DNA from 2 places in the Pseudoalteromonas phenolica genome. Region 2 is predicted to be linked to the other one. Evidence: predicted binding sites of a transcription regulator. Region 2 holds the regulator's gene; the other holds the start of a gene.
What was found. Region 2 encodes FliA, which starts transcription of late flagellar genes. Its sites were predicted from a motif close to CTAAAGNTNNNNNNNNNNNNGCCGATA; they were not measured.
Positions count from the first base shown of each region.

Region 1: PP2015_RS15835 (DUF5610 domain-containing protein) is a predicted target of FliA. The motif match lies at 1,122-1,148, and genes of this name have one in related genera.

Region 1 is NZ_CP013187.1:3,521,554-3,529,771, forward strand. Features, by position in the region: gene PP2015_RS15835 (DUF5610 domain-containing protein) at 1-1,067, opposite strand, end outside; gene trmA (tRNA (uridine(54)-C5)-methyltransferase TrmA) at 1,248-2,345, shown strand; gene PP2015_RS15845 (2-thiouracil desulfurase family protein) at 2,351-2,815, opposite strand; gene PP2015_RS15850 (thiol:disulfide interchange protein DsbA/DsbL) at 2,873-3,502, opposite strand; gene PP2015_RS15855 (thiol:disulfide interchange protein DsbA/DsbL) at 3,516-4,145, opposite strand; gene PP2015_RS15860 (serine/threonine protein kinase) at 4,163-5,137, opposite strand; gene ccoG (cytochrome c oxidase accessory protein CcoG) at 5,206-6,630, opposite strand; gene PP2015_RS15870 (hypothetical protein) at 6,867-7,226, shown strand; gene PP2015_RS15880 (UPF0149 family protein) at 7,469-8,047, opposite strand; gene PP2015_RS15885 (type II secretion system protein N) at 8,056-8,218, opposite strand, start outside.
Region 2 is NZ_CP013187.1:1,087,980-1,096,197, reverse strand. Features, by position in the region: gene PP2015_RS04910 (chemotaxis protein CheA) at 1-1,744, opposite strand, end outside; gene PP2015_RS04905 (protein phosphatase CheZ) at 1,760-2,533, opposite strand; gene cheY (chemotaxis response regulator CheY) at 2,555-2,938, opposite strand; gene PP2015_RS04895 (RNA polymerase sigma factor FliA) at 2,977-3,687, opposite strand; gene PP2015_RS04890 (MinD/ParA family ATP-binding protein) at 3,714-4,574, opposite strand; gene flhF (flagellar biosynthesis protein FlhF) at 4,567-6,036, opposite strand; gene flhA (flagellar biosynthesis protein FlhA) at 6,059-8,158, opposite strand.

The DNA.
Region 1 (8,218 bases), 1.4 Mb from region 2:
TTGAAGAAGCCTTGCGCATAATCTAAAAGCTGAGCCATTCTTGCTTGTCCATCATTCATCCACGCCATAATATCAGGTAACTGCTGTTCAATGCCTAATGCCTTACCTTCTGAATGAATATTCTCTAGTTGTTTATCAAGAGGCTGAAACGCTTGCTCTAACTCTTTTATTGGGTTCGCTTGTTGGTATTGAGCAATTGCAGCGGTTGTTTTTGTCTGACGTAAATCCATCGTGAAATTGGTAATTTGATCACTCTCTATATTCAATGCCGATGCTTTTTCAAACGCATCGTCATATTCACCTGAGAAAAATGAATCACTGACATTGCGAATGTCTTTCATCATTTCATTTATGGCTTTTTGCTCATCGGCATTAAGCTCACCATTCACACTGATCGAAAAGCTTACATCCTCACTTGATTGCTCTGACACAGCCAAGCCATAATTATCACCGTTTTGAGTATAGCTGGCTGCTTGACCTTTTGAACGAGCATCACTCAGTGAAATAGTCACTTCATCACCCTCTGCAGTTGTAAAACTATATTCTGCTTGATTCGACAAACTTGCATACTGTGCTGCACTGACCTGCATATAAGCAGGTTTAGGGTTAAATAACTCTTCTTCAAAATCATCGAGTCCTTTGAAAATGCCTTCTCGAGACTTTTCTATACCCTCTTCAATGTCATCATTAAAAAGCGCACTTTCTTTTAACTCCGAAGTGGCTTCATCAATGCCCATTTGGACACCTTTTCGTGCAGCCCCCAACATATCTTTTAAAGTGTCGTCATCTTTACCATCTGCTTTCGCTTTGTTCACTGCCCCTTTAACAAAGTCGAGCACATTTTTAACGATGGCTTCAAAATCAAATAATGGCTTTTTCTCTTTCTCTGGCTTTTCAATGCCTAAAGCTTCTGCCAATTTATCATCTAGTAATTTAGCTGCTATTTTACTCTTATCACCATGATAGCTATCTGGGTTTAAATGCATGGTCGGCTTAAAGGCAGCTTTATTGTTCGCCTTATTTGCCATAGCAGGATTAAGAAGCTGGTTAAGTTGTCCAATTTTCATGTTCTGTCTCCCAGAAATAATGGTCACCAAGCATGTGCTCGGTTATTTTCTGCTTATCGGCAAATATTAATAACACTTGAGGCGTTAGTATAAAAAAACAACAAAATTTAGCGAGAAACTGGACAAATCACCTATGCCCCCTACAATACCCGCTCTCGAATTTGTAAGGTCAGTTTAACTATGCCAGTCATCACTATTGATACCGCCACATATGAACAGCAGCTTGCTGAGAAGCAAACGCGTATTAGTGCTCAATTTGCTCGCTTTAACGCACCACAGCTTGAAGTCTTTGAATCAGCAAAAACGCAATACCGTCAACGTGCTGAATTTAGAGTATGGCACGATGGTGACGATCTCTACCACATTATGTTTGATCAAGAGAGTAAGCAAAAAATTCGAGTGGAAACATTTGATCCTGCCGCGCCGCTTATTAGTGAAATCATGCAAGTTATGATGGAAAAGTTACGTCATAACGAGATACTTCGCCGTAAGCTTTTCCAAATCGATTACTTATCTACGCTAAGTGGAGAGATCCTAGTAAGTCTGCTTTATCACAAACAGCTTGATGATGAATGGTTAGCGGCAATTAATGCATTACGTTCTGAGCTTCAGAAAACCTATAAAATTGACTTTATCGGTCGCGCTCGTAAACAAAAGATCGTGTTAGGCAACGATTTTGTCACAGAGCAATTGACTGTAAATGGTCAAACTTATCAGTACCAGCAAGTTGAAAATAGCTTTACTCAGCCAAATGCGAAAGTAAATGAGAAAATGCTGGAATGGGCGCAAGACCTTTGTGCGCCACTGGAGAATGATTTACTTGAGCTATATTGTGGTAACGGTAACTTCTCAATTGCTTTAGCGGGTAGCTTTAATAAAGTATTAGCAACTGAAATCTCAAAGTCGTCGGTCAATTCGGCACAAATTAATATCGCAGCGAATAAGGTTGAGAACTTAGATATTATTCGTATGTCGAGTGAAGAGTTTACGCAGGCAATGAAAGGCGAACGCCAATTTTCTAGATTAAATGGCATTACCCTTCAAGACTACAACTGCCAAACTATTTTGGTAGATCCACCACGTGCAGGCATGGACGAACTGACTTGTCGTTTAGTGTCTAATTACGACAACATCATTTATATCTCATGTAACCCAGACACACTAGAGCGTGATTTAGACATGCTATGTGAAACACACTCTGTATCTCGCATTGCGATCTTCGACCAGTTCCCATATACACATCATGTGGAGTCTGGTGTATTTTTACAGCGTAAATAATCCCGCTAATTCTTTTCAGCAATTGCCAGAGCACTGACTAGCTCTGGTAATTGGTCTTCACTAAAAACCTGTATACCTGCTTTAACAAGCTTTTCAGCTGTTAAGCCCATTCCTGCCACTTTAACTCCCTTATGCGACCCATCGTAAATAGTATTACGACCACACGAAGGGCTTGATTCTTTTAATAAAGCAAACTTGATTTGCTGCGCTTTACATAATGCGAGGGCTTTTTGGGCTCCTAACTGAAATTCACTCGTGACATCTTCACCATTTGCAGTCATCACCTTTTCAACACTGATTTCTGCTGGCGGCCTTGGGGTTGGTAAACCGCCCGAGACCTCAGGACAAAATGCAACAACTCGCTTTTCTTTCAGCCATTGAGTCAGAATATCATTTGTTAGCCCTTTAGATTGCCCATCATAACGGACGGGTTGTCCGAGTAAGCAACTTGAAACCAAAATTTTATGCATGTCTTTTCCAATAAAAAAGCCTCGCAAGTGCGAGGCTCTGATCTAACTCATAATTAATTATTTAGCAGCCAAATAATTAATTAATGCACTGATCTGCTCAGGAGTCGTTGTTTTTGACTCACGAAGACGCAGTTTATATTTACCATTTACGATAAACGTAGGTACACCTGTAAGCGCACGTTTTTCAGACCACTTTTGTTGCATACGCGCCATTCTTGAAGTCTTAGTACGTACAGCAAAGCTCTTGTACATTTTGTCAAACTTAGTACCGTCTACACCTTGTGCAACAAAAATGTCTTTCATATCTGCAAGCTCATTAATCTTATTACGCTTAGCATGGATATGTGTGAAAATTGCTGCAATGATTTTGTCTTTTTGAGGTAGCACTTCAGCAAGCGCTAAACCTTGAGCCATAATTTTTTGTACTTCTGGATCACGAGGTCCTGTGAAGTCTACATGGCTCTTTTTAAACTTTACGCCTTCATTCAATTTAGGTTTTACCTGAGCAATCAATGGCTCAAACGCATTACATGCAGGGCAGAAAAATGAAAAGTACTCTGTCACTTCAGGTTTCTTAGTACCGCGCTCTGCAATCACTTCGTAATGAACGCCTTCTTCAAACTGAGCTGCGTTTGCAACTACAGGCAGCATGAGTGCCAGCGCAGCGGCTTTAATTAGCTTTAACATTTTATTCTCCGTATTATTTTGCTAATAAATGTTTAACCAATGCGTTGAATTGCTCTTGGCTTTTTAAACTGTTGGTATTTACTTTGTATTTATCACTCACGATAAATGTAGGTACGCCAGATAGTGCGCCCGCTTTTGAAAAGCGAGTTTGATCGTCTTGCATCAGTTTTTCAGCCGCAATCACTGGCATACTTGCTAGTGCAGCATCAAACTGCTTTTCACTAATACCATTAATATCTAGAAGTTTTTTCACATCTTTAATGTCATTTAATGGCGCTTTTTTTACATGAATACTGTCGAAAATTTTAGCTGCAATTTCATCACCTTTGCCCATTTGCTTTGCCACGATATAGGCATAGCTTAAATTGCTTTGTACTTGTGCAGGCAAACCACCTAAAAAGTTCACATGGCTTTTTTCAAATACAGCACCTTCTGGCAAGCTTTGCTCTAATGCTTTAGCAACCGGTTCAAAACGGAAACAATGCGGGCAGTAAAATGAGAAGAACTCAGTTACTTTTGCTTGCTCACTTTTTTGAGTGGTTAAAGTTTGGTAGTGCACACCTTCTTTAAAATCAAATTCTGCAGCCATGGCTAACAACGGCAAGCAGAAAAATAGAATGGATAGTTTTAACGCTTTTAACATAGTTATTTCTCAATTTTTTATGGAAACAGTTGTAATGCAGGCTCTTGTAACGCTGCAAGCTGTTCTTTCAATGCTAAGATCTGCTGCTCCCAGTATTTGTCTGTTGCAAACCAAGAAAAGTTCCGCGTAAATGCAGGATCTTCCCATCTGGCAGCTAACCACCCCATGTAATGCACCATTCGCATCGCACGTAGCGGCTCTATCAGTTGCAGCTCTTTTGCATCAAAAGAGTTGAATTCTTCATACCCCATTAATAGTGTATCGAGCTGCATTAATTGCTCGTTTTTATCACCATTAAGCATCATCCATAAATCTTGGATTGCAGGGCCTGAGCGACAATCATCTAAATCCACTAAGGTCAGAGAATCGCCTGTGCACAGAATATTGCCAGCATGTGCATCGCCATGCAAACGAATAGGCTTATCAACATGATACATTTGCGCTGTTTGCGATATAACCTGTTCTAAAATAGTGTAAAACGCGGTTTCTAGATGTATAGGCACAAGTTTACTATTTTGAATAACTTCCTTGGCATCGAGTAAGTAGCTCTGGGTATTAATACTCAGTCTATGTTGAAATGGTTTACTCTTACCAACTAGGTGTAGTCGTCCGATATAACGGCCAAGCATTTCAAGCTGGTCTAAATTGTCAATTTCAAACTGACGCCCACCGACACTTGGAAAAAGCGCAAATTTGTAACCAGCATGCTCGAATAAGCTTTCGCCGGCTATTTCGACTGGCGCGACGATAGGCACTTCTTCATTAGCAAGTTCAAATGCAAAAGCATGCTCTTCTTTTATTTGCGCCTCACTCCAGCGCTCGGGACGATAAAACTTAGTGACATACCGTTTACCATCTTCCGCCTTGAACTGATAAACGCGATTTTCATAACTGTTCAAAGGTAGCAAGCCTGTTTCAGGGTAAACCCCAATGCTTTCTATGGCATCCAAGATACGATCTGGATTTAAATTCGCAAAACTAAACTCGCTCATGTATTCCTCATTTGGCATAAAAAAAGCGGGGAATACCCGCTTTTGCTTGGTTTAATAAGTGTATCTAATTATTTGCCTTTAAAGAAGTTGGTAGGCTGTGATAATGACACTGTCGGGTCGCCTTTCACTTGAACTCTAAAGTGGAATTCAGTCACTGGCTTTTTAAGGTCATAAGGGTCAATAATCACAGAAAGTGGCACATTCATCGATTCACCCGCCTGAACTTCAATCGCTAATTTACCCAACACATTAAAGTTCTTTAACCCCTCAACCGCAATGTCGTATTGTTGTGATTGCTGTGTTTTATTGATGACTTTTAAGGTATAAGTATTTTCAACTAAACCATCGAAATTGACTCGATAAAGCTGATTTCTATCACGAATAATATCGAGCTCCATAGGCTTACGCATCGCAATATTCACCACCAGTGCAGCAATTAACACTGTCATGATTAATAAATAACCTGCCAACTTACCACGGAATGCTTTGGTTTTGTTATCTGGTGTTTCCAGGTTACGCTCGGTGGTATATGAAATTAAACCACGTGGGTAATTCATTTTATCCATCACCCCATCACACGCGTCAATACATGCACCACAGTTGATACACTCATATTGCAAGCCGTTACGAATATCGATACCTGTAGGACATACCTGAACACACAGGTTGCAGTCGATACAATCGCCCAAACCCATTTCTTTAGGATCTTGTTTACGAGAACGAGGACCACGTGACTCGCCGCGTTTCGCATCATAGCTTACAGTAAAGGTGTCTTTATCGAACATAGCAGATTGAAAACGTGAATAAGGACACATATGTAAGCACATAATTTCTCTCATCCAACCTGCATTACCATAGGTACATGCGGTAAATACTACGATGCTTATAACCGCATAATTACCTGCACTCCAAGTCAGTAAATCAGGCACTAGTTCACGTATTGGAGTGAAAAAACCAACAAAGCTAATGGCGGTCCACAAAGAGAATAAAATCCAGCTACTGTGCTTTGCTGTTTTTCGCCAGAATTTATCAAAATCCATTTTACGGCTATCAAGCTTTTTACGCTGATTAGCACTGCCTTCAAATTTCTCTTCAAACCACAAAAAGATAAAAGTCCAAACAGTTTGTGGGCAGGTGTAACCGCACCACACACGACCATAAAACGTGGTTACCACAAACAATGCAAATGCAGCAATCATGAGGAAAAACGCCAGCACCGTTAAATCTTGTGGCATCAGCGTTAATCCAAAAATATTAAACTTTTGCTCGTAGAGATCAAAATAAACGGCTTGGTGACCCTCAAAATTAATCCATGGCATAAGCATAAACGCCAACATACCAATAAAACCTAAGCGCTTGCGCAGTTGCTGGTGTAGTCCTTTAACTGCACGGACATAAATTCGACTGCGAGGGTTAAACCTATCAGGTTGGAGTTCCGGCTTCTGTATTTTTACATCGCTCGGAATATTTTTTACTTTTATCTGTTTGTCCATCTCGGCTCCTTATGGCTGTGATCGACAGGTACTTGCTACAGTGACCTTTTTATCTATAAGGATATTATATGCAAGCAAATTCAAGCTGGGTACAATTGGTTCAGAAATTATTGAAATTTCCCTTAACTAGGCACGAGCTTGTATAGTGTTTATAACTTAATCACTTGCTTTTGAAAGCCCCATTTTATTACACTCTAAATTGTTTCTTCCTATTTAGATCAATAATACGGTATCCAATGAAAAAGTTTTTATTGCTCGTGGTGGTCATTTTGGCACTTTTCACCATCGACCACCCTGTTATCAAAGAACCAAGAGAAGCGCTACTGGGTGAAGGCGTAAGTTTACTCAGTGAGCAAAGCAAAGTGACGAGAAGTACTTCAGCTAAAATCGCCAGAACGCAAATTATGCAAAAGTTAGAATTAGACGACACTGAATTAGAGTATCTAAATGAAGCTCTAGGGACTGATGACAAGTTAAAAGCATTCCACCTACGTTACTGTAAAGAAAACGATTTGAACCTCTATTTTTACGGCAACAAGCTAAATGAGATCTGTAGAATTGCTGGCGAATCTATTTTTGAAGGAAAGTCTTTGTAATGAAGTTGGACATAGACGCATTTAATAAAAAGCGAGCTGCAGCATTTAACCAGCACAAAAATATACTTAAAAAACTAAGCAAAGGTCAAACCTTGTTATGCGAGCAATGCAACAAGCCTCTGCAATTAGACCTAAATGGAAAAGATAAAAATAAAGGTTTGGTAAGTTGTGTGAAGGGCTGCACGAGCATAGAATTAGAGCTTGGGTAAGCGCTCGCTTACCCTGTAAAAGGCTTTCAGGTTTTAACCCTCTTCCTCATATAAACCACTCTCAACAGCTGCATTTTCTACTAATTGCACATAAGCAACAGCAAATTCATTCGCTATCTCATGTTGCTGCTGACAAAAGCTATTTAGCTCAACATTATTGGCATCACAGTAAGCTGCTATTTGTGACTGATCTAGAGAGAAAAATCCTAGTTGCTCTGTGCTACTGATCAATGCTTGTTTAAGCTCATCATTTAATACTTCGCTATTCACAAGGCCTGCATAAAAGTGTTCGATACCCGCCAAGAAACCTTGGCTCCATTGCTGCAACTCAGCAACAGCCATTGACGTATAAGGCAACTGGAACTGGCCCGAAAAGACACGCTCGCTTATGTCGTGATGAAGTGCCATTAAAGCAAAAACATGTTCTTCTGCAATTTGCTCATCACCACCACTAACAATTGTTAGCCATTGCTCCATTTCAATACCTGCAGGGCTGCAAATGATTGCAAAAAGATAGCCTTCACAAACAGCGTAAGGCAGAGCCTGCTCTGTGCTAGATAAATAGTCGGTTAGCAACGCTTTATGTTGCTCTGTAAATGAGAACTCCAACATAAAGAGCCTTATAAGTTAACTGGGTAACGACCCTGGGAATCAGGACGACCTAAGAATTTAACCGCATCATGTACTTCTTTTGGTAATGACACATCAGGCTTCACATTGCCTGCGACTTTAAACTGAAAGTTATTGCCCAAATGTACATCGGCTTGCAAGCCTAATAGATTA
Region 2 (8,218 bases):
GGATATTGACAGAACCGTTAAGTTGAGTGATTTTCGTTTTAACAACGTCCATCCCAACACCACGACCAGAAATATCTGAAATCTCTTCCTTGGTCGAAAATCCAGGTGCAAAAATGAGGTTATAAGCTTCTGTGTCAGATAAACGACTTGCCTGGTCTGAATCAATAACACCTTTATTAATGGCTATTTTTTTCAGTTTTTCAGCATCCATACCTGCACCATCATCTTTGATGGTCAACAGAATATGATCACCCTCTTGAGATGCCGAGAGCGTCACTGTGCCTGTACGAGGTTTACCTGATGCCTCACGAACATCAGGCATTTCAATACCATGATCTACAGAGTTCCGTACTAAGTGAACAAGTGGGTCGGCAAGTGCTTCAACTAAATTTTTATCTAAATCTGTCTCTTCACCTTCGAGGATAAGATTAATGTCTTTCTTCAAGCTTCTCGCTAAGTCACGAACAACACGAGGGAACCTACCAAATACTTTCTTGATCGGTTGCATTCGAGTTTTCATTACTGCACCTTGCAAATCGGCAGTAACCACATCAAGGTTAGAAATCGCTTTACCCATAGCTTCACTGCTAGAGTTGTTAGCTAAACTTACAAGGCGATTTCTTACCAATACTAATTCACCAACCATATTCATTATTTGGTCTAGACGCTTAGTATCAACACGAACGGTTGTTTCAGCTTGAGGTGCAGGCGGCTTTTTAGCCGATGCCTGTGCAGTTTGTGCTTTCGCCGCAGGTGCAGGTGTTGGAGCAGATTTAGCTGGCTGAGGCGCAGGTTTTGGCTTAGCTACAGGTTTCGCAGTAACAGGCTCTGGTTTCTTTGGTTGTGGGCTTGGAGCTGCTTTTGGGGGTTCTGCGGGTTCTAACGACTTTGGAGCCCCCCCCTTACCATGAAGTTCATCTAATAGCGCTTCGAACTCTTCATCATTGATTTCGTCATCGCTTGATGCTGAGGAAGGTTGTGAAGGAGCAGCAGCCTGAGTCGTTTCGGCTTTTGCCTGAGAAGGCGTATCAATAGCGCCGAAACTGCCCACACCATGGAGTTCATCTAATAAACTGTCAAACTCATCATCGGTTATGTCTCCATCTTCAATACTAGATGGCGATGAAGAAGGTTGTTCAATCGCAGGACCTTTACCTGCACCATGCAGCTCGTCGAGCAAACTTTCAAATTCGTCTTCTGTTATTTCATCAATACTTTCTGAAGTAGTTTCACCAGCTACATCATCGGTATCAATATCAAAAAGAATATCATCAGCAGATAAATCCGCTTGTGGTGCTTCTTCTACAGCGGCCTCTGGTTCAGCATTTGAAATTGAAATCTGTTCATCCTCAGATTCTGGCTTGCTTAGTTGGTGCAACGTTTCGAGTAGTGCCGGATCTGCAGGGTCTGGTTGCTCACGGTTTTGAATATGAGCGAACATTTCGTTTATGGTATCGAGTGATTGAAGAATGACATCCATCAACTCTGGAGAAACAGAACGCTGGCCTTGCCTTAAAACATCGAAGACGTTTTCAGCACCATGACAAGCATCAACAAGCTCGGTCATGCTTAAAAAGCCTGCTCCACCTTTTACCGTGTGGAAACCTCTAAAAATAGCATTCAGTAATTCTTTATCTTCAGGGTTATTTTCTAGCTCAACAAGCTGCTCAGATAACAGCTCTAATATTTCACCAGCTTCAACAAGAAAGTCTTGTAGTATATCTTCATCGACTTCAAAGCTCATGTATACACTCTCCTATTAGAAGCCTAAGCTCGACAGTAAATCGTCGACCTCATCTTGATTAGATACGACATCTTCTCTAGATTCTGCATTCATAATCGGGCCTTCTGGTCCCGAAATATCAGCAGGATCCATTTCAGCAATCTGAACCTCTTCAATATTTTCTTTTAGTTTTGCTTGGGGTTCTTCTGCCGTGCCAAATACTGTTAATAAATGAATTAAACTATCTTCAACTTCTCTGACTAATTCTATTACACGCCGAATTACCTGACCGGTTAAATCTTGATAGTCTTGGGCCATCAAAACATTTGTCATATGACCTTGAAGTTCGTCAGTTGTAGACTGAGAACCTTGCATGAACTTATCTAAGTCATGACAAAGAGACTTAAATTCACCAAGTTGAATGTCTCGTCTCATCAGGCGATCCCAAATTGGTTTTATATCAGATAAATCGTCTGCAAGCTGTTGCGCGAGTGGTAAGCTTGCTTCAACTGCGTCCATCGTCTTATTGGCAGCATTTTCTGTCATTTCCATGACATAATTTAAACGTTCTTTAGCATCAGGTAAGGCTTCTGTCGTCAAATCAGCAATACGTGTATCAAGCTCAAAATTTTTCAGAGACTCGTGTAACTGACGAGTCAACTTACCCACTTCAGCAAAAAGTTCAGATTGCTCCTTACTCGCAGCTTCCATGATCAATTCATCTGCTTTATCTTGCTCGCCTTGTTCAAGATAAGCCACTAATTGCTTAGCTTGTTCAAGTGTTATTTGAGGCACAGAAGGTGCTGACATCCGCCTCTCCTTCTTAATTATTTAGCCTAAACGTTCAAACACTTTTTCTAGTTTTGTTTTCAGTGTTCCGGCAGTGAATGGCTTAACGATATAACCATTAACACCTGCTTGCGCAGCAGCAACAATTTGTTCTTTTTTCGCTTCTGCTGTCACCATAAGTACTGGTATATGTTTAAGGCTGTCATCTGCACGAATAGCTCGAAGAAGATCTATACCCTGCATGCCTGGCATGTTCCAGTCTGTGACTACGAAATCAAATTCTTGATTCTGAAGCATAGGCAAAGCTGTGCTACCATCATCTGCTTCTTGTACGTTTGTAAAACCTAAGTCTCTCAGTAGGTTTTTGATTATTCTTCTCATCGTAGAAAAATCATCAACCACAAGAATTTTCATGTTTTTATCCAAAACATCCTCCAGTGAGGTTTGAACCTATTATTATTACTCTAATTGACCCAGTCATTGATTTTAGCCCTAAGCCTAATCATTGCCTGCCCATGTATTTGGCTTACTCGTGATTCACTCACATCGAGTATTTGCCCTATTTCTTTTAAATTCATTTCGTCGTTATAGTAAAGAGATAAGACAAGCGCATCTCTTTCCGGTAACGATTGGATCGCTGTTACCAACGATTCATTAAAACGCTCATTTTTAACGTTATTGAACGGTTTGTCTAGCGCTAAATCATTGTTAACTGGAGTGATTACGTCTTCATCGACACCTAAATCTTCAATACCAATGATTTTACTCGCGTTAACGTCATGTAGAATATGATGGTACTCATCTAGAGTAATATCAAGTTTTTCAGCGATTTCAGTGTCTTTAGGCTCTCGACCTAGCTCACTCTCAAGGTTAGAGATCGCCTCAGATACCATGCGACTATTTTTATGAACACTTCTTGGTGCCCAATCGCCACGGCGAATTTCATCTAACATAGCGCCTCGAATTCGAATCCCAGCAAAGGTTTCAAAACTGGCGCCCTTACTCGCATCAAAGTTTTTTGAGGCTTCGATCAAACCAATCATGCCTGATTGAACGAGATCATCTAACTGAATATTTGCAGGCAAGCGCGCCAATAAATGACACGCCACTTTTTTGACGAGACCGGTATGACGCTCTATCACTCTGTTAAGATTGTCTGTAGTTTGATAGCCCATCGCTTTACCCATCGATGACGACATAATTACCCGTTGACTAGCTGTTCAATAAAAAACTCTAAATGGCCAGAAGGTTGATGTGGTATTGGCCATTTAACTGCTTTACCCGCCAACCCTCTAAATGCAACAGCCGCTGGTGAGTTTGGAAATAACTCAACAATGGTCTTTTGACGGCGCGAAGATTTACGCATATTTTCATCAAACGGAATGGTTGCCACTAATTCTAGTGCAACATCTAAGAATCTGTCGGTAACTTTTGATAGTTTAGCAAAAAGCTCTTGCCCTTCACGTAAGCTTCTAACCATGTTTGCGACAATTTTAAAACGATAAACACCATGTTCACGGCTGAGAACTTTAATTAATGCATAGGCATCAGTAATTGATGTTGGTTCATCACACACCACAACCATGACATCTTGCGCAGCTCGTGAAAAACTGAGAACCATATCTGAAATACCTGCAGCGGTATCGACAATTAAAATGTCAAACTCAGTATTTAATTCGCTAAATGCACGAATAAGTCCGGCATGTTCGGCTGGTGTCAACTCTACCATATTTTGAGAGCCCGACGTTGCGGGGACAATTTTAATGCCAGCAGGCCCTTCGACTAAAATTTCGTCTAACTCACACTCACCAGATAGTACGTGAGATAGGTTTTTTTCTACTCTTAAACCAAGCATCACGTCACAATTTGCCAAACCTAAGTCGGCATCTAAAACGAGTACTCTATTTCCTTGCTGACCAAGTGCAATAGCCGTATTCAACGAGACATTGGTTTTACCAACGCCCCCTTTTCCACCCGTTACTGCAATTACTTTTACGCCATGGTTGCCATTTTGATTCATTCTACGCAGGCCACTTGCTTGATCTAATACTGTGTTAATCATACATTCCTACTGTCTGAGACGCTACAGGTACACGTCGCGAATGTTGTGCTTTTATTCTCTTTAAATACAATTGCTCAGCCTTTTTGACCATTTTATGAGCATTTGCTACACGAATGTCTTCTGGCACTCGTTGACCGTTAGTAAGATACCCTATTGGCAAACGATTTTGAATCGCAATACTAATAATCTCGCCTAAACTTAGACATTCATCAAGTTTTGTAAAAATACAACCACTTAAATTCACTTTTTGGAAATGTCTTACCGCTTCTTGAAGTACATGCATCTGTGATGTTGCACTTAAAACCAAATAGCTACGAATGTCGACTCTAGCACTTCTCATTAATGTATTAAGTTGCTCTGTCAAACGAATGTCTCTTTGACTCATGCCCGCCGTATCTATTAATACTAGACGCTTATTGCGTAAATGATATAAAACTTCCGCTAATTCATTGGCATCTTTTACTTGTTTTACCGGACAACCAATAATTCGGCCATAAGTCGCAAGCTGTTCGTAAGCACCAATTCTATATGTGTCTGTTGTGATCAATGCAACTTTATCAGCACCATACTTTTGCGCGCCTAGTGCAGCAAGTTTTGCGACTGTGGTTGTCTTACCTACACCTGTTGGGCCAACTAATGCATATACACCACCTTGGCGAAGTATATCATTGTTTGTTGTATGCATCTGATTAGCTACCATTTCCAGCAGCGAATTCCATGCTTCTTTCCTTGATACATCGTCAGGAATAAAGCAAGCCATTTGCTCGGCAACCTCCTTATCTACTCCCATACCTTGCAAGCGGTCAACTAAACACGCTCTCGTTGGGTCTCTTCTTTCCATTTCTTGCTTCATCAAGCCTGAAACTTGATGTTCAAGTAGCTGGCGGATGGCATTCATCTCTTCTCTCATTGTTGCCATTTCATCTACTTGCTTAGGCGCAGGCTCAAAGTCATCAGAAAACCCTGTATCTAGGTCATCATCGAAACTCCAAGACTGAGACTGTTGTTGATTTTTTACTTTTGGCTCTGCTCTGAAGCTTTGAGGTGAGGTTGGACGCTCAAAACGCTCTTCAGGAGTTTGGCGAGGTTTAAAAACTTCATCTGTATTAATTCCTGACTGGGAAAACATAGACGCAAGCTCTGGTGAGCGAGGTTTTGGTGCTTGTCTGTCTAACAGTGCTTGTAGACTATCTGCAACTTGGGCTTGAGGCTCTGGTTTGGCACGTTGTGGTTCTGGACGAATAAAGCGAGTTTGCGCAGGCTGAGACTGAGCGGGAATAGTATTTACTTGTGACTGTTCAGCAGGTTTTTCTGGCGCTCTCTCGTTATCCACGGCTGCAACAATTTCTACACCGTCTGCCAATTTCTTGTTTGACATAATAACAGCATCGACACCAAGCTCTTCTTTAACTTCTTTTAATGCTGTACGCATATCTTTGGCGAAAAAACGTTTAATCTTCATGTCACAACCCCTTTATTCCTATTTATTGTCCAACTGAGCTCACAATTTTGATTTGTCTTTCATCTGGTACTTCTTGATATGACATCACTCGAAGACCTGGGATCGTATGTTTGACAAACCTTGAAAGCACACTTCTTAACATACCTGAGGTTAGAAGGATGGATGGGTCGCCTAGCATTTCTTGCGTTTGGTGCGCTTCTCTTAATGATGCTTGAAGTCGCTCCGCAAGGCCTGGCTCAATTCCAGCCCCTTCATCACCCGCGTTCTGAAGTGACTGATGCAACATCTGTTCCAACTCAGGTGCCAATGTTATGACAGGGATTTCATCAGCACCGCCAACGGCGTCTTGAACGATTAATCTACGCAGTGAAATTCGCACTGCAGAGGTTAATACATCAGGGTCTTGACTGCGCGGACCGTATTCAACAAGAGTTTGAACAATCGAACGCATATCACGAATAGCAACCCCTTCATTCAATAGATTTTGAAGTACTTTAACCACTGTTGTAAGAGGTAAAATATCAGGCACTAAACCTTCCACTAGTCGAGGGTGGGATTTAGCAAGCATGTCTAATAGATTCTGAACTTCTTCATGTCCTAGTAGTAATGACGCATTATTTGTTAGCAATTGGCTAATATGAGTTGCGACAACAGTCGCTGCATCTACTACTGTATAGCCTAATGAATGCGCTTCATCTTTTTGCTCAGGCTTAATCCAAACTGCCTCTAAGCCAAAGGCTGGATCCGTAGTTGCTACGCCATTGATTGGGCCAAATACTTGCCCTGGGTTTATAGCTAATTCATCACCATGCTTTAATTCACCATTGCCTGAACCTACCCCCATCAAGGTGATACGATATTCATTTGGATCTAATTCAAGATTATCACGGATGTGAACAGGCGGAACCAAGAAGCCAAGTTCTTGTGAAAGCTTCTTACGAACACCTTTAATGCGGCTTAACAGCTCACCACCTTGCGCCTGATCTACAAGTGGAATTAAACGGTAACCGACTTCTAGGCCTATAACATCGACTGGTTGAACATCATCCCAACCAAGTTCTTTTTGATCTTGTTGTTTAGCTGCAACATCTCCGCCTTTAGCTTCCTGTTGCGCTTGCTCTTCATCAGCTTTCGCTTTTTGCTGTTGAGTGTAATAAGCCAAATAACCAAGGAGCGCACCTAAGCTTAAAAATGCAATATGTGGCATACCCGGCACCAAACCCATCGTGATTAAGATACCAGCAGCAATATAGAGAGACTTCTCATTACCCAATTGAGTTTTAAACTGCTCGCCCATGTTATGAGATTCGTTTTGGCGAGTAACTACGATTGCTGTGCCAATTGAAAGTAACAAAGAAGGGAGCTGTGCAACTAGACCATCTCCAATGGTAAGTAGAGTGTATACTTCCATCGCTCTTGAAAACGATAGGTCGTGTTGGATCATACCAACAAATAAACCACCAATGATATTGATTGCTAAGATTACAATACCTGCTATGGCATCGCCTTTCACGAACTTACTGGCACCATCCATTGAACCATAAAAATCTGCTTCACGTGTTACTTCGTCGCGGCGCTTACGCGCTTCATCCGCACTAATAAAGCCTGCATTTAAATCAGCATCAATTGCCATCTGCTTACCTGGCATTGCATCTAGTGTGAAACGCGCAGATACTTCAGAAATACGCCCAGCACCCTTGGTAATAACCACAAAGTTGATAATAATGAGGATTAAGAAGACAACAAGGCCAACAGCATAATTGCCTCCAATAACCACTGAACCAAACGCTTCAATTACCTTACCCGCAGCATCTCCACCATTATGACCTTCAAGTAACACAACACGAGTACTAGCAACATTTAAGGCTAATCGCATGATAGTTGCAATAAGCAGAACCGCTGGGAACATGCCAAATTCCAATGGTTTCATGGTGTAAACGGTAACGAGTAATACCACCAGTGCCAAAGCAATATTGAAAGAGAATAAGATATCTAAAAGAAATGGAGGTAAAGGCAAAATTACCATGCCCAAAGCCGCAAGCACTAAAAGTGGCGTTCCGACCCCTTTTGCATAGTCTTTTTTATTTTCATTAAAACCTTGTAAAACTGCTTTAAAATCCATAACTTAACAACTACAAAATATTGACACTGGTCTAATAAAGCAATTAGTGAGCCAATAAAG